DNA from 3 places in the Pseudomonas sp. H3_A02 genome. Region 1 is predicted to be linked to each of the others. Evidence: predicted binding sites of a transcription regulator. Region 1 holds the regulator's gene; each other region holds the start of a gene.
What was found. The regulator FliA, encoded in region 1, starts transcription of late flagellar genes. The targets are predictions, from matches to a motif close to CTAAAGTTTNNNNNNNNNNNGCCGNTAA.
Positions count from the first base shown of each region.

Region 2: a site for FliA is predicted at 2,084-2,111, ahead of AB4N80_RS12065 (flagellar protein MotY). Genes of this name have one in related genera too.
Region 3: a site for FliA is predicted at 2,606-2,633, ahead of motA (flagellar motor stator protein MotA). Genes of this name have one in related genera too.

Region 1 covers NZ_CP162807.1:5,968,319-5,975,351, reverse strand. The annotation lists gene flhA (flagellar biosynthesis protein FlhA) at 1-222, shown strand, start outside; gene flhF (flagellar biosynthesis protein FlhF) at 234-1,583, shown strand; gene fleN (flagellar synthesis regulator FleN) at 1,699-2,529, shown strand; gene fliA (RNA polymerase sigma factor FliA) at 2,526-3,269, shown strand; gene AB4N80_RS26200 (chemotaxis response regulator CheY) at 3,436-3,807, shown strand; gene AB4N80_RS26195 (protein phosphatase CheZ) at 3,826-4,611, shown strand; gene AB4N80_RS26190 (chemotaxis protein CheA) at 4,642-6,888, shown strand; gene AB4N80_RS26185 (protein-glutamate methylesterase/protein-glutamine glutaminase) at 6,937-7,033, shown strand, end outside.
Region 2 covers NZ_CP162807.1:2,739,271-2,746,303, forward strand. The annotation lists gene AB4N80_RS12050 (peroxiredoxin) at 1-71, shown strand, start outside; gene rnt (ribonuclease T) at 296-973, opposite strand; gene pyrC (dihydroorotase) at 970-2,016, opposite strand; gene AB4N80_RS12065 (flagellar protein MotY) at 2,209-3,189, shown strand; gene AB4N80_RS12070 (argininosuccinate synthase) at 3,317-4,534, shown strand; partial or broken gene AB4N80_RS12075 (hypothetical protein) at 4,815-5,105, opposite strand; gene AB4N80_RS12080 (response regulator transcription factor) at 5,573-6,199, shown strand; gene AB4N80_RS12085 (PA3496 family putative envelope integrity protein) at 6,254-6,436, opposite strand; gene nth (endonuclease III) at 6,544-7,033, opposite strand, start outside.
Region 3 covers NZ_CP162807.1:567,243-574,275, forward strand. The annotation lists gene rsgA (small ribosomal subunit biogenesis GTPase RsgA) at 1-497, shown strand, start outside; gene motB (flagellar motor protein MotB) at 636-1,682, opposite strand; gene motA (flagellar motor stator protein MotA) at 1,686-2,537, opposite strand; gene AB4N80_RS02400 (HDOD domain-containing protein) at 2,704-4,242, shown strand; gene AB4N80_RS02405 (rhodanese-like domain-containing protein) at 4,285-5,100, shown strand; gene asd (archaetidylserine decarboxylase) at 5,120-5,980, shown strand; gene AB4N80_RS02415 (molecular chaperone) at 6,202-7,033, shown strand, end outside.

The DNA.
Region 1 (7,033 bases):
GAGCCAAGCATGGCCGAGAAGCTGCAGCGTTCGCTGATCGAAGCAGCCCAGCGGCAAGAGATGCAAGGCCAACCGGTGATCCTGCTGGTGGCCGGTCCGATTCGCGCGATGCTCTCGCGATTCGGGCGCCTCGCGGTCCCGGGGCTGCATGTGCTGGCGTACCAGGAAATACCGGACAACAAGCAAGTGACCATCGTTGCGACAGTAGGGCCCAACGGCTGAGGTAGTGGTTTATGCAAGTGAAGCGTTTTTTCGCCGCCGACATGCGTCAGGCCATGAAACTGGTTCGTGACGAGCTGGGCGCTGAAGCAGCCATCATTGGCAACCGTCGTATCGCCGGCGGTGTCGAGCTGACGGCGGCCCTGGATTACAAACTGTCTGCGCTGGCCCCGCGGGTTCCGAACATGGAGCTCGAAGATGAGCTGCGCAAGACCCAATCGCGCATCGCCAGCGCCCAGGCCGAACTGAGCCTGCGCAGCAGCGAAGGCGAGGGTGCCGCGGGCACCAATCGTCAATTGTTCGCCGGTCAGCCGCTGACCGCCGGCCTGCCCTTGACCGCCGCCGAACCGCTAATGGAGCAGGCCCAGGCCGAACCGCGTCGTCCGGAACCGGCTCCCGCCGCGCCTGTCCGCGGGGTCGATCCGCGCGCCCTGGACTCAATGCGCTTTGAACTCAACAGCCTGCGCGAGCTGATGGAAGTCCAGCTCGGCTCCCTGGCCTGGAACCAGCTGCAAGGCAGCCGTCCGGCCCAGGCCAACCTGTGGCGTCGCCTGCAACGCATCGGCCTGTCCGGCCCGTTGTCCCGGGACCTGCTGGCGCTGATCAATGGTATCGAAGAACCGCGCCAGGCTTGGCGCATGTTGCTGGCGCACCTGGCGCGGATGATCTCCACGCCGGAAGTCGAGCCACTGGAAGAGGGCGGAGTGATTGCCATGGTCGGTCCTGCCGGCATGGGCAAGACCACCACCCTGGCCAAGCTCGCCGCCCGTTATGTACTCAAGTACGGCGCCCAGAGCATCGCCCTGGTGAGCATGGACAGTTTCCGCATCGGTGCCCAGGAACAACTCAAGACCCTGGGCCGGATCCTCAATGTGTCGGTGACCCATGTGGATCCGGGCCAATCCCTGGCCCAGGCGCTGGAGCCTTTGCTGCGCAAACGCGTTGTGCTGATCGATACCGCGGGCCTGCAAGCCAGCGATCCAGCCCTGCGCATGCAGCTCGAAAGCCTGGCCGGACGCGGTATCAAGTCAAAAAATTATCTCGTGTTGGCAACCACCAGCCAGAAACAGGTTCTAACCGCCGCATACCACAGCTACAAACGCTGCGGACTGGCCGGCTGCATCCTGACTAAGCTGGACGAAACGGCAAGCCTGGGCGAGGTGTTGAGCCTGGCGATCGGTCATGAACTGCCGGTGGCCTACCTGACCGATGGGCCGCGGATCCCGGATGATTTGCATCTGCCGCGCCGTCATCAACTGGTCAGTCGTGCCGTGAGTGTGCAAATGCAGGAAGAACCCAGCGAAGAAGCCATGGCTGACATGTTCGCTGACATCTACCACAGCCCGAGCAAGCAGGTCGGCTGAGGTAATCATGAATATTTTTTGTACCTACATCGATGGTCTGCCATGCATTGTTCCTTATGCGAACGCGCAGCCAGTAATGTGGCCTCCGTCTAAGAAGACAAGGTAAAGAACGAACATGGGCAGCATGCATCCCGTACAGGTGATCGCGGTGACCGGCGGCAAAGGTGGCGTCGGGAAGACTAACGTGTCAGTGAACTTGTCCCTGGCTCTTGCAGAGCTTGGCCGACGGGTCATGCTGCTGGACGCCGACCTGGGCCTGGCGAACGTCGACGTGCTGCTGGGGCTTACCCCCAAACGCACCCTGGCGGACGTGATCGAAGGCCGCTGCGAACTGCGCGACGTGCTGTTGCAGGGGCCAGGCGGGATTCGTATCGTGCCGGCTGCCTCCGGCACCCAGAGCATGGTTCACCTGACCCCAGCCCAACACGCGGGCCTGATCCAGGCTTTCAGCGACATCGGCGACAACCTCGATGTGCTGGTGATCGATACCGCGGCTGGCATTGGCGACTCGGTCGTCAGTTTCGTGCGCGCCGCCCAGGAAGTGCTGCTGGTGGTCTGCGACGAACCGACGTCCATCACCGACGCCTACGCCCTGATCAAACTGCTGAACCGCGACTATGGCATGAACCGCTTCCGCGTCCTGGCCAACATGGCCCAGAGCCCGCAGGAAGGACGCAACCTGTTCGCCAAGTTGACCAAGGTCACCGATCGCTTCCTGGACGTCGCCCTGCAATACGTCGGCGCGGTGCCTTACGACGAAAGCGTGCGCAAGGCCGTCCAGAAGCAACGTGCCGTCTATGAAGCCTTTCCACGTTCCAAATGCGCGCTGGCGTTCAAGGCGATCGCCCAGAAGGTCGATACCTGGCCATTGCCGGCCAATCCTCGCGGGCATCTGGAGTTTTTCGTCGAACGTCTTGTGCAACAAACAGCAGGGCCCGTGCTATGACAGCCAGCGGTTACAACCATCTCTACAAAAAATCGGCACGGGACGCCCAATACGAATTGATCGAGCGTTATGCGCCACTGGTCAAGCGTATCGCCTACCACTTGCTGGCGCGGTTGCCGGCCAGTGTCCAGGTCGAGGACTTGATCCAGGCCGGCATGATCGGCCTGCTTGAAGTGTCGAACAAATACGACGCCAGCAAAGGCGCCAGTTTCGAGACCTATGCCGGTATTCGCATTCGCGGGGCGATGCTCGATGAAGTCCGCAAGGGCGATTGGGCGCCGCGTTCGGTGCACCGCAATACCCGCATGGTCAGTGACGCGATTCGGGCAATTGAAGCGAAAACCGGGCGTGACGCTAAAGATCACGAAGTTGCTGCCGAACTCCAGTTAAGTCTCGATGATTATTACGGGATTTTGAACGATACCTTGGGCAGCCGCCTGTTCAGTTTCGACGACCTGCTGCAGGACGGCGAACACGAAGGGCTGCACGAGGATGGCGCGAGTGCTCACATGGAGCCATCGCGTGACCTGGAAGATGAACGTTTCCAGAGCGCGCTGGCGGATGCGATTGCCAATTTGCCGGAGCGTGAGCGACTGGTCTTGGCGCTGTACTACGACGAAGAGCTGAACCTCAAGGAAATCGGTGAGGTCCTGGGGGTCAGCGAATCGCGGGTCAGCCAGTTACACAGCCAGTGCGCGGCCCGTTTGCGGGGGCGTTTGGGGGAGTGGCGAGCGCGTTGACAGGCAGTGTGGGGACACTGCGACGAGGCTGGCCTGGCAGGTACTGCGCCAGTCTCCATCCGTTGTGCTCCGGACCGTTGTCGAGTGTTGTGCCGGATTGATTGAAATGGCGCGTCCAGGTGCTGGGCGCGTTTAAGACTGCTTGGAGGTCGAATTGGACAAGAACATGAAAATCCTCATCGTTGATGACTTCTCAACGATGCGGCGGATCATAAAAAACCTGTTGCGTGACCTTGGGTTCACCAACACGGTCGAGGCGGATGATGGCGTCACAGCCATTCCGGTCCTCAACAGCGGGAGCATCGACTTTCTGGTGACTGACTGGAACATGCCCGGCATGACCGGTATCGACTTGTTGCGCCATGTGCGCGCCGACGAAAAGCTCAAGCATCTTCCGGTGCTGATGGTCACTGCCGAAGCCAAGCGCGAGCAGATCATCGAAGCGGCCCAGGCCGGTGTAAACGGCTATGTGGTCAAACCCTTCACGGCCCAGGCGTTGAAAGAGAAGATCGAAAAAATCTTCGAACGCATCGGTTAACGGCGCCACGGGGGAGCTATGGACAACGAATCTTCAATGGGCGATTTCGAATCGACCCTGAAAAAACATGCCCGCGAACTGGTCGACAGCCTTGAAAAAGGTCGCTTTGGCGATGCGGTTCAAATGATCCATGAGCTCAACCAGACCCGTGACCGCGGTCTGTATCAGGAAGTGGGCAAGCTCACGCGTGAACTGCACAGCGCGATTGTCAATTTCCAGATCGACCCGCACATGCCGCAGGCCGAGGAAGTCTCGCAGATCACCGACGCCACCGAGCGCCTGGGGTATGTGGTCAAGCTGACCGAGGCCGCGGCGAACCGCACCATGGACCTGGTGGAAAGCGCAACGCCGCTGGTCAACGGCCTGAGTGAAGAAGCCCAGGCCTTGAGCACCGACTGGGGCCGGTTCATGCGTCGCGAAGTCGGTGCTGAAGAGTTTCGGGAGCTGGCCCGTCGGGTCGACGGTTTCCTGACGCGCAGCAGCACCGAGAACCGCGCCGTGGCAAGCAACCTCAACGACATTCTGCTGGCCCAGGACTATCAAGACCTGACCGGCCAGGTGATCAAGCGTGTGACCCAGTTGGTCACCGAAGTGGAAAGCAACCTGCTCAAACTGGTGTTGATGGCCAGCCAGGTCGACCGCTTTGCAGGCATCGAACACGACCGTGAAGCGATGCTTGCTGAAAAAGATCCACAAAAACATCTCTCTCAGGGTGAAGGTCCGCAAATTCATGCCGATAAAAGAGAAGACGTTATGTCCGGTCAGGACGATGTGGACGATTTGCTGTCCAGCCTTGGATTCTGAGTTTTAGCCCTGTTTTAGGAGCAGCCATTAATGAGCTTCGGCGCCGATGAAGAGATCCTTCAGGATTTCCTGGTTGAGGCCGGCGAGATTCTAGAGCAACTGTCCGAACAGCTGGTCGAGCTGGAAAGCCGACCTGATGATGCGGATCTGCTCAATGCAATTTTTCGCGGTTTCCACACTGTAAAAGGAGGCGCCGGCTTCCTCCAGCTCAACGAGCTGGTGGAGTGCTGCCACATTGCCGAAAACGTGTTCGATATCCTGCGCAAGGGTGAGCGCCGCGTGGATTCGGAACTGATGGACGTGGTGCTCGAAGCGCTGGATGCGGTCAACAGCATGTTCAGTGAAGTGCGTGAGCGCTCGCCGATCACGGCTGCCACCCCCGAGCTGCTTGCCGCGCTATCGCGCCTGGCCGAGCCGCAATCGGCTGACGAAGCGGCGCCGATTGTCGAGGCGGTGGTTGAAGAGCCGGTCGCCGAAGAATCGGGCGACATCACCGATAACGAATTCGAACAGCTGCTGGACTCCCTGAATACCGTCAAGGCCCAGGCCGAGGCACCAGCCGCTCCGGCTGCACCTGCTGCGCAAGCCGCCGGTGGGGCGGCCAGCGATGAAATCACCGACGCCGAGTTCGAGTCGCTGCTCGACCAGCTTCACGGCAAGGGCCAGTTCGCGCCGGATGCGGTCGTTCCGCCGGCGGCCCCGGCCGCCCCGAAAGCGGCGGGCGACAGCTCGGACATCACCGATGATGAATTCGAAGCTTTGCTCGACCAGTTGCATGGCAAGGGCACCTTTGCCGTTGACGCGCTGGATTCGGCCATCGCTTCGGCACCGACGCCGGCCAAGCCCGCCGCCGCTGCCGCGGGTAGCGACCTGATCAGCGACCAGGAATTCGAATCGCTGCTCGATGAGCTGCATGGCAAGGGTAAGTTCAGCGAAGTCGGTACGGCTGCCGCTGCGCCCGCTACCGTTGCGCCAGCGGCCAAGGCTGCGCCCAAACCCGCTGCCAAGGCACCGGAGCCCAAGGCCGAGCCCGCCAAGCCTGCCGCTGCTGCCCCGGCACCCGCCCGTGCTCCGGCGGCGGCGCCAGCGGAAAAACCAGCCAGCGAAGCCGAGACCACCGTTCGAGTCGACACCGCACGCCTGGACGAGATCATGAACATGGTCGGCGAACTGGTGCTGGTGCGTAACCGACTGGTGCGCCTGGGCCTCAACAGCCAGGACGAAGCCATGTCCAAAGCCGTGTCGAACCTCGACGTGGTCACGGCAGACCTGCAGACCGCGGTCATGAAGACCCGCATGCAGCCGATCAAGAAAGTCTTCGGGCGCTTCCCGCGCCTGGTTCGCGATCTGGCTCGCCAGCTCAAGAAAGAAATCAACCTGGAACTGGTGGGTGAAGAGACCGACCTCGACAAGAACCTTGTCGAAGCCCTGGCCGACCCGCTGGTCCACTTGGTGCGCAACGCGGTCGACCACGGCATCGAGTCGCCGGAAGAGCGCGAAGCCTCGGGCAAGGTCCGCAGCGGCAAGGTGATCCTGGCCGCCGAGCAGGAGGGCGACCACATCCTGCTGTCGATCTCCGACGACGGCAAAGGCATGGACCCGAATGTACTGCGTGCCATCGCGGTGAAACGCGGTGTGATGGACAAGGATGCGGCTGACCGTCTGAGCGAATCCGAGTGCTACAACCTGATCTTCGCCCCGGGGTTCTCGACCAAAACCGAGATTTCCGACGTGTCGGGCCGTGGTGTGGGCATGGATGTGGTGAAAACCAAGATTTCCCAGCTCAACGGCTCGATCAATATCTACTCGACCAAGGGCCTGGGCTCGAAGATCGTCATCAAGGTTCCGTTGACCCTGGCGATCATGCCGACCCTGATGGTGATGCTGGGCAACCAGGCCTTCGCCTTCCCGCTGGTCAACGTCAACGAGATCTTCCACCTCGACCTGTCGCGCACCAACGTGGTGGACGGCCAGGAAGTGGTGATCGTACGGGACAAGGCATTGCCGCTGTTCTACCTCAAGCGCTGGCTGGTCAGCTCCGCGGCTCATGTGGAGCAGGGCGAAGGCCATGTGGTGATCCTTTCGGTGGGCACCCAGCGGATCGGCTTCGTCGTCGACCAGTTGGTGGGCCAGGAAGAAGTGGTCATCAAGCCGTTGGGCAAGATGCTCCAGGGCACACCGGGCATGTCCGGCGCCACCATCACCGGCGACGGCCGCATCGCGTTGATTCTCGATGTGCCAAGCATGCTCAAGCGTTACGCCGCCCGGCGTATTTGATTCTGGAGGGGCGTGGCCCAGGGCCGCGCCTCGTCTAACGGAGTGTTTATGGTAGTTAAAGTCCTGGTGGTGGACGATTCGGGGTTTTTCCGTCGCCGTGTCTCGGAAATTCTTTCGGCGGACACGAGTATTCAGGTCGTCGGTA
Region 2 (7,033 bases), 3.2 Mb from region 1:
GCGACAAGGGCATGAACGCATCGCCTGAAGGCGTGGCTGCTTACCTGAGCGAGAACGGCGACAAGCTGTAAGCGCACCCAGGCATAAAAAAAACCGGCCCTCGATGGGCCGGTTTTTTTATGGGTGTTTCAAGCAGATCATCTGCTGAAACACAGCACCCTGTGGCGAGGGGATTTATCTGTGGGAGCAAGGCTTGCCCGCGATGGCGGCGATGCGGTCTTCCAAAAAAACAGTCGCCTGTGTCGCGAGCAAGCTTTGCTCCCACAGAGTGGCGCCGCCACAATGGCTCTGCTCTTTAGTCGTCGAAATCCTGCCAGCCGCCCATCTCTTTCCACCGGTTGACGATGCCGCAGAACAGCTCGGCGGTCTTCTCGGTGTCGTAGCGGGCCGAGTGGGCTTCACGGCCATCGAAATCGATGTCGGCCGCCTGGCACGCCTTGGCCAGGACGGTCTGGCCATACGCCAGGCCAGCCAGGGTCGCGGTGTCGAAGCTGGAGAACGGGTGGAACGGGTTGCGCTTCATGTCCAGGCGCGCGACGGCGGCGTTGAGGAAGCCCAGGTCGAAGCTGCTGTTGTGTCCAACCAGGATCGCCCGCTTGCAACCGTTGGCCTTGAGCGCCTTGCGCACGCCACGGAAGATGTCGGTCAGGGCCGTTTCTTCGCTGACCGCCATGCGCAACGGGTGATCGAGCTTGATCCCGGTGAATTCCAGGGCTGCGGCTTCGACGTTGGCGCCTTCGAACGGTTCGACCCGGAAGAAATAGGTGTGGTCAGGGAACACAAAGCCTTTTTCGTCCATGCCGATGGTGGTCGCGGCGATTTCCAGCAAGGCGTCGGTGGCGGAATTGAAACCACCGGTTTCTACATCGACGACCACCGGCAGGTAGCCACGGAACCGCGCGGCCATGGGGTGACGGGCACCGCCCGAACCACCGTTGCCGTCCAGTTCGTCGTCGAAATGATCTTCACTCACGCGTTTTCCTCCAGCAGGCGCCAGCGCAGTTTTTCACCGGCGCGCAGCGGGATGACGGTCTGCTCGCCGAAGGGCAGGCTGACGGGGGCGGTCCATTCGTCACGGACCAGGGTAATACGATCGGTGTTCACCGGCAGGCCATAGAAACTCGGGCCGTGCAGGCTGGCGAAGCCTTCGAGCTTGTCCAGCGCGTCGCGCTGCTCGAACGCCTCGGCGTACATCTCGATGGCGGCATAGGCGGTGTAGCAGCCGGCGCAACCGCAGGCCGCTTCCTTGGCGTGCTGGGCGTGGGGCGCCGAGTCGGTGCCGAGGAAAAACTTGGCGCTACCGCTGGTTGCGGCGTCCAGCAAGGCTTCCTGATGGGTATTGCGCTTGAGGATCGGCAGGCAATAGAAGTGCGGCCGGATCCCGCCCACCAGCATGTGGTTGCGGTTGTACAGCAGGTGATGGGCGGTGATGGTCGCGCCGACGTTGGCCGGGGCCTCGTTGACGAACTGCACGGCATCGCCGGTGGTGATGTGTTCGAACACCACCTTGAGGGTCGGGAAACGTTCCACGACGCGGCGCATGTGCTCGTCGATGAAGATCTTCTCGCGGTCGAACACGTCGACGTCGCCCCGGGTGACTTCACCATGGATCAACAACGGCATGCCGACTTCGGCCATGGCCTCCAGCGCCGGGAAAATCTTGTCGATGCTGGTGACACCGGAATCGGAGTTGGTGGTCGCGCCGGCGGGGTACAGCTTGGCAGCATGGACAAAACCGCTGGCCTTGGCGTCGCGAATCTCTTCGGGCTGGGTGCGGTCGGTGAGGTAAAGCACCATCAGCGGTTCGAAGCGGCTGCCAGCCGGGCGCGCGGCGAGGATCCGCTGGCGATAGCCATCGGCTTCGGCGGCGTTGCGCACGGGCGGAACCAGGTTAGGCATGATGATTGCGCGCCCGAAGGTGCGCGCGACATCGGCGACGGTATGGGTCAACACAGCACCATCGCGAAGATGAATATGCCAGTCGTCGGGACGCAGCAGGGTCAGGCGGTCGGACATTGGGGGGCTTCCAGGCGGGTCAAACTCTGGGGAATGCTACCGGAAAAGACCGATTCAGGCACCCGCTATCAAGTTCTGCCACAACTTACCGATAGCTCCTACAGGTGTGCCACGAATCCGTGCAGTGCCCCGGACAGGCGTCATGCCCTCAAGCATGCGTCGATCTTTGTATAAAAGTCAGTGGAGCCTCCCGTGCGCCAGCGTTATCTAGCCTTGCTCAGTGTGTTTGCCAGCCTTCCCGCCATGGCGCTCACTTTCCAGACCCGTCTGGAGAGCATTGAGTGGACGGTCGAAGGCGACAAGTTCGAGTGCCGGCTGAGCCAGCCGATCACCGATTTCGGCAGCGGCGAATTCGTGCGCCGGGCGGGCGAACAGGCCACTTTCCGCCTCAAGAGCCATAACCCGATGCTGGGCGGCGGTTCTGCCACGTTGTTGGCGGCCGCCGCACCGTGGCAACCGGGGCGCGGCGACATTAACCTGGGGTCGGTCAGGATCGGCAGTGGCGACGTGTTGTTCAACAGCTCCCAGGTTCAGGCCGGGCGCTTGATCAGTGGGCTGATGGAGGGTCGCAGCCCTGTGGTGCGGCGTAACACCGAGGATGGACGGGTTTCGGAAGTCCGATTGTTGCCGGTGCGCTTCAATAAGGCCTTTAGTGACTATCAAGGCTGCGTGGCGAAACTGTTACCAAAGAATTTCGAGCAGATTAAGCAAACTCAAATCGGTTTCCCCGGCGAAGGGGTCGAGCTCGATGCTCAGGCCAAGGCCCAGTTGCAGGTGATGCTCGACTTCATCAAGGCCGACCCGAGCGTCAATCGTGTCGAGCTCGACGGTCACTCTGACAATAGCGGCAACCGCCTGACCAACCGTGAGCTGTCGCGCCGCCGGGCCCTGGCGGTCCAGGACTTCTTCAAGGCCAATGGTTTTCAGGAGTCACAGATCACACTGCGGTTCCATGGCGAGCGTTATCCCCTGGTGTCCAATACCAACGCCGCCAACCGGGCCAAGAACCGTCGCGTGGTCGTGCGCCTGGAGCGTGGGGCGCCGGGTGAAGCTCCGGCACCAGCACCGCAGCCAGCGCCCGCTGCGGCTCCAGCCAAGGTCCCGGCGCCGACTGCCGCGCCGGCCAAGGCACCGATCTCCACACCCGCTTCCACCGCTGCGCGGACGTCCTGAGCCGGATTGGTCGTCGCGCGCTCGACATAATCTGTCGCTTCGTCGTCATAAGCTGTCGCGCCCCTGTAAATTATCCGCGCTGGACGTTAGACTTCCCGGCTTTCCGTACAACCCGTGGAGTGATGGCATGGCGGACGTAAACAAGGTCGTTCTGGCGTATTCCGGCGGCCTGGACACTTCGGTGATCCTCAAGTGGCTGCAGGACACTTATAACTGCGAAGTGGTGACCTTCACCGCAGACCTGGGGCAGGGCGAAGAAGTCGAACCTGCACGCGCCAAGGCTCAGGCCATGGGCGTCAAAGAGATCTACATCGATGACCTGCGCGAAGAGTTCGTCCGCGACTTCGTGTTCCCGATGTTCCGCGCCAACACCGTTTATGAAGGCGAGTACCTGCTGGGTACGTCCATCGCCCGTCCGTTGATCGCCAAGCGCCTGATCGAAATCGCCAACGAAACCGGCGCTGACGCCATTTCCCACGGCGCCACCGGCAAAGGCAACGACCAGGTGCGTTTCGAGCTGGGCGCCTACGCCCTCAAGCCGGGCGTGAAAGTCATTGCACCGTGGCGTGAATGGGACCTGTTGTCCCGTGAAAAACTGATGGACTACGCCGAGAAGCACGCGATCCCGATCGAGCGCCACGGCAAGAAGAAATCCCCGTACTCGATGGATGCCAACCTGCTGCACATCTCCTATGAAGGTGGCGTGCTGGAAGACACCTGGACCGAGCACGAAGAAGACATGTGGCGTTGGACCGTCTCCCCGGAGAAGGCCCCAGACACCCCGCAATACCTGGAGCTGACCTATCGCAATGGCGATATCGTCGCGCTGGACGGCGTGGAAATGAGCCCGGCCACCGTGCTGGCGACCCTGAACCGCATCGGCGGCGAACACGGCATCGGTCGCCTGGACATCGTCGAGAACCGTTATGTCGGCATGAAGTCCCGCGGCTGCTATGAAACCCCGGGGGGCACCATCATGCTGCGCGCCCACCGGGCGATCGAATCGATCACCCTGGACCGCGAAGTGGCCCACCTCAAGGACGAGTTGATGCCCAAGTACGCCAGCCTGATCTACACCGGCTACTGGTGGAGCCCTGAGCGTCTGATGCTGCAGCAAATGATCGACGCCTCCCAGGCTCATGTGAATGGCGTGGTACGCCTGAAGCTGTACAAGGGCAACGTGATCGTCACCGGGCGTAAGTCCGACGAGTCGCTGTTCGATGCCAACATCGCGACCTTCGAAGAAGACGGCGGTGCCTACAACCAGGCCGACGCGGCCGGCTTCATCAAGCTCAACGCCCTGCGCATGCGCATCGCGGCGAACAAGGGTCGCAAGCTGTTCTGATCCTGGCTATAAAAAAAACGGCCTGCCTTGAGCAGGCCGTTTTTTTTTACCCCCTTTTTACGCGTGCCGCAGCGTTGTACCTGATGGCTCATTCATCCTGCCCGTGGGCTGCAAGGTCTGCCTGGTTGTAGATGACGTACACGACGATGCCGACGTGCTTCAAATGCTCCGATCGACAAGTCTCGATCAAACGCTGGGATTGGCTGCATAAGATACAAAGGGCGTCCGGCGATTCACGCCTGTGTCGATGAAGGCATATCAGCAGCCGTGGGTCCTTGCCTGTCCGGCGCAGCATTCGTTTACGCCGGCCGGTCGCGTCATCCATGGTCTTTATGAAGTGCTTGCTCTTGCGAAAATCAGAAGGTGAATACAAGGAACGATAATTGAAGTTGAGCGTGATGAAAAAAAGCAGCAATAGATAAAACGGAAAGCTGATCAGGAACCAAAGGTAATACTCACGATCCTGGTCATCCAGGAAAGGCAGGGAAATCGCCGCGGAAGTTTCGGATAAAGTTGCGAATATGGCGATAAGGGTCATAGGGTTGGTGATGGTTTTCAAAGGTTTGTTCATGGTTAATGCTCATGGAATATTCATGCTCGGTGAGTAGGTTGAAAAAGAGTGTCGGTGGTTAATAAGGGGCCGATGCAGCTGTCAGGAGCGCTAATATTTAATATCAGCTATCCGAGTGTCTTTTATATATGAATTCCTATTGCTGAAGTGAAGTACGGCCGTTTTAACAGTAAATAATTCGGTTACTCTTTATGAGTAAAGAGCATTTCGATGGCCGGTCCGCAGACAGGTGGCGCGGTGAAAGGGTGCATTATTCATAGAGGTAGCGGATTGTTAAAGGTGGTCAGTCCATCTCTGTGAAAAATTCAGGACACATTTTTCCCCGCGGAATTTGTAGGAATTTTCTGTATAGCTTGTAGGTTCTGTCTCTCGGTGCGAGCGGTCAGGGGGGAGCGGCATGCCAAGGTAGAAATGACTAGGCTATTGTGCGTGCTCTAAAAATTCGAACAGCGAAGTTGGATTTGCCCATGAATAAAGTGCTGATCGTGGATGATCATCCCGTCATTCGTCTTGCTGTACGTTTGCTGATGGAGCGTCATGGTTATGAGGTCGTTGCCGAAACCGACAACGGCGTCGATGCGTTACAACTTGCTCGTGAACTTATGCCCGATATCGTCATTCTCGATATCGGTATTCCGAAACTGGACGGGTTGGAGGTCATTGCCCGTTTGACGGCCATCCCTTCGTCAATGAAGGTGTTGGTGCTGACTTCTCAGGCGCCTGGACATTTTTCGATGCGCTGCATGCAGACAGGGGCGGCCGGGTATGTCTGCAAGCAACAGGACCTTACCGAGTTATTGAGTGCTATCAAGGCTGTTCTGTCCGGTTACAGTTACTTTCCGAACCAGGCACTGCATACGGTGCGATCAAGTCTGGGTAACGCCAGTGAGTCCGATATGGTCGATCGGTTATCGGGGCGGGAGATGATGGTCTTGCAGCAACTGGCGCGCGGCAAGACCAACAAGGAAATCGCCGATGGAATGTTCTTGAGCAACAAGACCGTCAGTACTTACAAGACTCGTCTGTTATTGAAGCTCAATGCCCGTTCGCTGGTCGACCTGATCGAGCTGGCGCAGCGCAATGGGTTGGTGTGAGGCTTCTGTCACGCGTACTCAGTAAAAAGCCTCCATCAGGGAGGCTTTTACGTGTCAGAGGTCAAAGTCGTAATCGGCCAGTTGCTTCTGTAAACGACGCTCTTCCAGCAGGTTATCGATGGTGCGGCGCTTGCTCAGGTTGGTTTTCGCCACTTCCACGACCACAGGTTCGACGTCGTCGGCCTCAGCGGCGATGAATTCGTCTTCTACATCCAGTTGTTCTTTGCCAGCACTCATGGGTTCGACTCCAGGCTAAGACTGCCATTGGCGCTCCTTATATCGATAAACCACGGGCGGGTAAAAAAGATTTTTTCAATCGAAGGATCGATAAAAGCAATAGCGCCTCAATCGTCCGAGGTCTTGTGCTTGTATTCGCATAAATCTTCGATTCGGCAGCTGCCGCAGCGGGGCTTGCGCGCCAGGCAGACGTAGCGTCCATGGAGGATGAGCCAGTGATGGGAGTCCAGCAGGTATTCCTTGGGGACAAATTTCATCAGCTTCTTCTCCACTTCCCCCACGTTTTTGCCGGGGGCCAACCCGGTACGGTTGCTGACGCGGAAAATGTGGGTGTCGACCGCCATGGTCAACTGCCGGAATGCGGTGTTGAGCACGACGTTGGCGGTTTTGCGGCCAACACCCGGAAGGGCCTCCAGCGCTTCACGGGTCTGCGGGATTTCACTGCCGTGGCGCTCGATCAGCAGGCGGCAGGTTTCGATCACGTTCTTGGCCTTGCTGTTGAACAGGCCGATGGTCTTGATGTACTCGGACAACCCTTCAACGCCCAGGGCGTAGATTGCTTCCGGAGTGTTGGCAACCGGGAACAATTTAGCCGTG
Region 3 (7,033 bases), 1.2 Mb from region 1:
TGCTGTCGGTCTATCGGGATTTGGGTTACCCGGTGCTGGAAGTCTCGGCCCATCACGGCAACGGCATGGAACAATTGCAACGGCAGCTGGACGGGCGCATTAGCGTGTTCGTCGGCCAGTCCGGCGTCGGCAAGTCTTCGCTGGTCAACAGCCTGCTGCCGGAAGTCGAGACCCGCGTCGGACCGTTGTCCGAGCTGTCCGGCCAGGGCACCCACACCACCACCACCGCACGACTGTTCCACTTCCCGGGCGGCGGTGAATTGATCGACTCGCCAGGTATCCGCGAATTCGGCCTGGGCCACGTCAGCCGGGCCGATGTCGAGGCTGGGTTCATCGAGTTCAACGAGCTGATCGGCACCTGCCGCTTCCGCGACTGCAAGCACGACCGCGAACCCGGTTGCGCCCTGCTCAAGGCCCTGGAAGAAGGTCGCGTGCATCAACAACGGATGAACAGCTACCGCTCGATCATCGCCAGTTTGCCGGAAAGCAGTTACTGACCCGGCAGGACACCTTTGTGGCGAGGGGATCCGTGGGAGCAAAGCTTGCTCGCGAAACAGGCACCTCGGTCTCCGAAAGACCGCATCGCCTTCATCGCGGGCAAGCCTTGCTCCCACAGGTCTGTATCGGCTCTCAGGTCACTGCGCCGGCGGCTCAGCCGGCTTCGGCGCGGCGTCGTCGAACAGGTTCAGCCGCTCGCGCAGTTCATGGGCCGGCACGGGTTGCTGGTCCGCCGGCAACGCGTTCGGATCGACCGCCGCGCCAGGTGTAGCGGGCGAAGCAGGCACTTCACCCGGCGCGCCCTCGCCCGGGGCAGGATCGGGCGCCGGATCGTCGGTTTGTGAGCCCTCGATCGCTTTCTGCGCCTTCTTGGTCAACACCACGATATCGATACGCCGATTGACCGGGTTGAGCGGATCCTTGCGGTCGAACAGCGCCGAAGACGCATAGCCGACCACCCGTGCCACCTGCTCGTCCGGATAACTACCGGCCACCAGGGCGCGACGGGCCGCGTTGGCGCGGTTGGCCGACAATTCCCAGTTACCGAAATCGCCTTTGCCAACGTAAGGCTTGGCATCGGTGTGACCGCTGATACTGATCTTGTTCGGCACCGCCTTGATGGTGTCGGCCATGGCCAGCAGGATGTCTTCGAAATACGGTTTCAGGCGCGCGCTGCCAGAGTCGAACATCGGCCGGTTATCAGCGTCCATGATCTGGATGCGCAGGCCATTCGGCGTGATCTCGAACAGGATCTGGTCCTTGAATTTCTGCAGTTGCGGATTTTCTTCAACTTTGTTCTGCAATTCCTGCAACAGCAACTCCAGGCGCTCGCGCTCGACCTGTTCGGCCATGCCTTCGACCTGCTCGGAATCCACCGTCACCTTGTCGGGCTGGGGCTGGGACTTGACCTCGGGGTTGAGGGTGTTTTCCGGCGCCAGGGTCGGCGAGCCGCCCAGGTCAATGATGTAGGGTGTGCCGCTTTCGGAAAAGCCGACCGGGTCCTTGAAGTAACCGGCGATGGCGATCTTCTGTTCCGGGGTTGCCGTGGACAGCAGCCACAGCACCAAGAAGAACGCCATCATCGCCGTCGCGAAGTCGGCGAAGGCAATTTTCCAAGCACCTCCATGGTGCCCGCCGGCTATGCGCTTGACGCGCTTGACGATGATCGGTTGATTATTTTCCATAACTTAACGACCGCGAACCGCTTGTTCCAATTCGGCGAAGCTTGGACGGTGCGCCGGGTACAGGACCTTGCGACCGAACTCCACCGCCAGCGATGGCGGCATGCCCGACGCCGAAGCCACCAGGGACGCCTTGATGGCTTCGTAGACGTTGAGTTCTTCCTTGGCATCATGGGCCAGGGAATGGGCCAGCGGACCGAAGAAACCGTACGCGGCCAAAATACCGAAGAAGGTACCCACCAGTGCCGCACCGACGTGCAGGCCGATGGATTTCTGGTCGCCATCGCCCAGGGAGGCCATGGTCACCACGATCCCCAATACTGCCGCGACGATACCAAAGCCAGGCATGCCGTCGGCGATGCCGTTGACCGCGTGGGACGGGTGCTCCAGGTCTTCCTTGAGGCTGTACAGCTCCATGTCGAACAGGCCTTCGAGCTCATGGGGCGCCATGTTGCCGGACGACATGATGCGCAGGTAATCACAGATGAACGCCGTCATGCGTTCATCCTTCAGCACCGAGGGATACTTGGCGAAAATCGGGCTGGCGGCGGCGTCTTCGATATCGCCCTCGATCGCCATCATGCCTTCGCGGCGACTCTTGTTGAGGATCTCGTAGATCAGCCCCAGCACCTCGAGGTAGAAGGTGTGGCTGAAGCGCGAACTGAACATGCTCAGGGATTTCTTGAGCACGTGCATCGTCATATAGCCAGGGTTGGCCTGCAAAAATGCACCGAGGGCCGCGCCACCGATGATCAGTACCTCGAAGGGCTGGATCAGGGCGGCAATCTTGCCATGGGAGAGCACGTATCCGCCGAGTACGCTCGCGAACACGACAATGATGCCGATAATTTTAGCCATAGATAGAAAGTACTTATTTAAGTCGGGTTCAAGGTCATATTCGGAAGCTGAAAAATCTCTTCTTCTACTTATCGGCAAAACTGCGCCAGACTATAGGCTGTTCTGGCGAAAAGCCAATTTGCCCCGTTCCGGGCGTAGAGAATTCATACGATGATCACGTCCAGCCATGACTAACGAAACCAAGGTTCCAACGCCCCGACCGACCACCCTCGACGGCTGGGTAAAACTGCTCAACGGCGTGCATCTGCCGGTACCCCAGGCCAGCCACGACTTGGTCTGCAAGGCCCTCGCCGACAGCCGCCGCTCGTTGCGCGACATCGCCGACCTGATGCAAGACAGTCCCGCCCTGGCCCTGAGCGTCATCCGCGAAGCCAACCATCACACCCATGGCAGCCTCGCTGAACCTGCGGAAAACCTCGAAGTGGCCATCAACCGCCTCGGCCTCAAGCGTACCGAGGAACTGCTCGCCCGCCTGCCGTCGTTGCCCGGGCCCGAAATCCCCCTCGCCTTGCGCCAACTGCAATTGATCAGCCAGCACGCCACGCAACAGGCCAATGGTTTTTTTGCCAGCCGCCTGGCACGGCTGTGGCAAGACATACACTGGGGCAGCCTGTTGTTCCTGTCGCCGCTCTGGCCCCTGGCCCTGACCCACCCGCGATTGCTTGGGGAATGGGAATTGCGGGTCGTCCATAAAGGCGAGCCCGCACACAAGGTAGAGCGCGAGCTGTTCGGCGTCAGCCTGATGGAAATCTGCCTGGCGCTGGTGGAGACCTGGCGCTTGCCCATCTGGGTGGCGCAAGGTTATCGCCTGCTGCTCAATGAACGCCGCGAGCTGGTGAAAGTCCTGCGCATCGCCCGGGACAGCGAACACCCGCTACGCCAGCAGAATCGCCTGGACGACGACCCGACCCTGCGCCGCTGGCTCAACCAGCCGGCCAACACCGTGTTGCTGGCCAACGGTCTGGCACTGGCCGCACAACAGGCCTGGGACAGCCCCGCTATCACCCGCTGGCAGTACCTCACCAGTTTGTATCTGCAGATGTCGATGGATGAGGTCCAGCAACAGCTGCACCAACAAGCGGTCAACAGTGCCCATCATCACGCCATGCCGGACCTCTGGCACCCGGCCGTAGCGCTGATCTGGCCTGCGGGCAGCCGCCGTATCCACCCCGGCTTGCTGCCCGCCGCCCCGCCCAGCGCCCAAGACCTGAGCCAGTGGCGCAAGCAATGCTCCGCCATGCTGGTGGAGCCGAGCCCCTTCCGCAATGCCATGCACCTGACGACTTCGGCGCGGGACGTCCTGGTAGCCTGTGGCATGCGCCGGGTGATGATCCTGATGGCCGACCGCAGCCAGACCAGCGTACGCGTACACCAGACCGCCGGTTTACCCAAGGAAGCCGCGGCCATGAGCTTTACCATCAGCCAGAGCAAAATACTGCAACGGTTGCTGGCCCAGCAGGCCCAGGTGCGCCTGAACCCGGACAACAACGCGCAGTTTTCGGCGCTGCTGCCGCCGGGCCTGCGCAGCCTGTTCCGCGGTGAACACCTGCTGTTGCGCTCACTGACCTGCAATGGCCGGGTGATCATGCTGGTGGCGGTGGACCAGGGCGGCGGGCCGTTCTCGGATATCACCGTGCAAGCCTTCGGCAAAACCGTGCAATGCATCGAAAGGGCCCTGCATACCTTTACCAACCGCGGCCGCTGAACTTGCTACAATCCTTTCCCTTTGCGCCCCTGGAGACCTCACATGCCTGACTTCTCTGGCTTGCCGCTGGTGATCGAACCGACCGAACTGCTGCCGCGCCTCGACGCCCGCGAACTGATTCTGGTGGATCTGACCAGCGCCGCCCGCTACAGCACCGGGCATATCCCCGGCGCACGCTTCGTCGACCCCAAGCGCACCCAGCTCGGCCAGCCACCGGCGCCGGGCCTGCTGCCGGCGAAGGCCGACCTGGAAGCCCTGTTCGGCGAACTCGGGCACCACCCGGATGCGGTCTATGTGGTCTATGACGATGAAGGCGGCGGCTGGGCCGGGCGGTTTATCTGGCTGCTGGACGTGATCGGCCACTCGAACTACCACTACCTCGACGGTGGCTTGCTGTCGTGGCTGAACGAAGGCCTGCCGGTGTCCATCGACGTCCCTGCCCCCGTCGCCGACCCGGTCAGCCTGACGCTGCACGAAGCCCCCACCGCCACCCGCGAATACCTGCAAAGCCGTCTCGGTGCCGCCGACCTGGCCATCTGGGACGCTCGCGGCCCGCTGGAATACTCCGGCGAGAAAGTCGTCGCGGCCCGGGGCGGACACATTCCCGGCGCGGTCAATTTCGAATGGACGGCCGGCATGGACCCGGCGCGCAACCTGCGCATCCGTAAGGACATGGCGCAAATCCTTGAACAATTGGGCATCACGCCTGACAAAGAAATCATCACCCACTGCCAGACTCACCACCGCTCTGGCTTCACCTACCTGGTGGCCAAGGCGCTCGGTTATCCACGGGTCAAAGGCTATGCCGGTTCCTGGGGCGAATGGGGCAACCATCCCGACACGCCCATCGAGCTTTGAAGGTTCTTAAGGACAGTTAATGAAAAACCGTTTGTTCATCCTCACTCAATACCTGCTGCCCCACCACCTGTTGTCGCGGTTGGCCGGTTGCATTGCCGAATGCCGCGTGCGCTGGTTCAAGAACGCGTTCACCGCGTGGTTTGCCAAGCGCTATCAAGTGGACATGTCCCAGGCCTTGGTGGAAGACCTGACAGCGTATGAGCACTTCAACGCCTTCTTCACCCGCGCCCTGAAAGACGGCGCCCGCCCACTGGACGAGACCCCGGGCGCGATCCTCAGCCCCGCCGACGGTGCCGTCAGCCAGCTCGGCCCGATCGAGCACGGCCGGGTGTTCCAGGCCAAGGGCCACAGTTTCAGCGTGCTGGAGCTGCTGGGCGGTGACGCGGCCAACGCAGCGCCGTTCATGGGCGGCGATTTCGCCACCATCTACCTGTCCCCCAAGGACTACCACCGCGTGCACATGCCATTGGCCGGCACCCTGCGGGAGATGGTCTACATCCCCGGACGGATTTTCTCGGTCAACCAGACCACCGCTGAAAACGTTCCAGAACTGTTCGCCCGCAACGAGCGCGTGGCGTGCATTTTCGACACCGAGCGCGGGCCGATGGCCGTGGTGCTGGTGGGCGCGATGATCGTGGCCTCCATCGAAACCGTCTGGGCCGGGCTGGTGACGCCACCCAAGCGCGAGCTGAAAACCTTCCGTTACGACGAAGCCGCCCGTGCGCCGATCCACCTGGAAAAAGGCGCCGAACTGGGACGCTTCAAGCTGGGTTCGACCGCCGTCGTGCTGTTCGGGCCGGACCAGGTGAAATGGGCCGAAGGCCTGGTGGCCGGCTCGCCGGTGCAGATGGGCCAGGGCCTGGCACTGCCCAAAGCCTGAGCCTCACCAGCCCTTGAAGCAGGCCTGTAGAAGGCCTGAAGGCTGGAGCCTGTGGGAGCAAGGCTTGCCCGCGATGAACGATGAGGCGGTCTAAAAGAAACCGCTGCGCCTGTATCGCGAGCAAGCTTTGCTCCCACAGCACATTCAGGGCAACACGCCGGCCTGTCAGCTGCTAGAGTTGGAAACACCACGTTTATTTCCCGCCGGAGCCCGCACACGGCATGAATGAGACCAGCCCTCTCCAGCTACTGCGCGTCCTGACCCCGACACAATCACGCCTGTCGTTCTGCGAGGCTACGCCACGGGACCTCAAGCGCTGGATCGCCAACCTGCCCAAAGCCAACATCGGCGAAACGGCCCGCCTGTTGTACCAGGCCCTTGGCGAACTCAACCAGCTGCTCACGCCCAGCGACAATCGCCTGCAACTGCTCGAACTGCTGCGGCCCGAGGTGTATTACGTTTGCAAACACCTGGAGCGGCACTTCCTGCAACAGGCCATCGTGCTGGATGATCGCTCGCGCAAGATCGTCAACCTGTGCCAGGCCCTGCAAACCCAACTGGCAATGGGCTACAAACAGATCGTGGCGCGTATCGCGTCGAAGTACACCAAGGACCGGGCCCGCCTGCTGAGCGCTGCGCTGCAACGGGCGTTGCATGCCTTCAACGGCCCACTGCTGCGTGCCAGTCAACTGTACAGCCCAGTGCCCGAGGGGCTATGGCTTGATTTGCATCAGTTGTACCGGATCGCCTGCCAGCACCGGCTGCAACACCTGAGCGTGAGTGACGAACTGGCCAGCCAGGTTCATCAATTGAACGCCGAGCAAACCTATGTCGTCGCCCTGCTGCTGGGCGCGTCACGCAGCAACCAGTTGCGCCAGAGCCAGATCGGACGGCTGACCGAAGTGCTCGAATCCTGGAGCCAGTGGGTCAAGCTGGACCCCGCCACCACCGCCACCAGCCTGTTCGCGGTTGCGCCGGAGCTGGATGTCGGGCCACGCTACCGCTCCAAGTTCCGCGCCGAACAGCAGCCTACCTTGCAGGGCTTTGACCCAC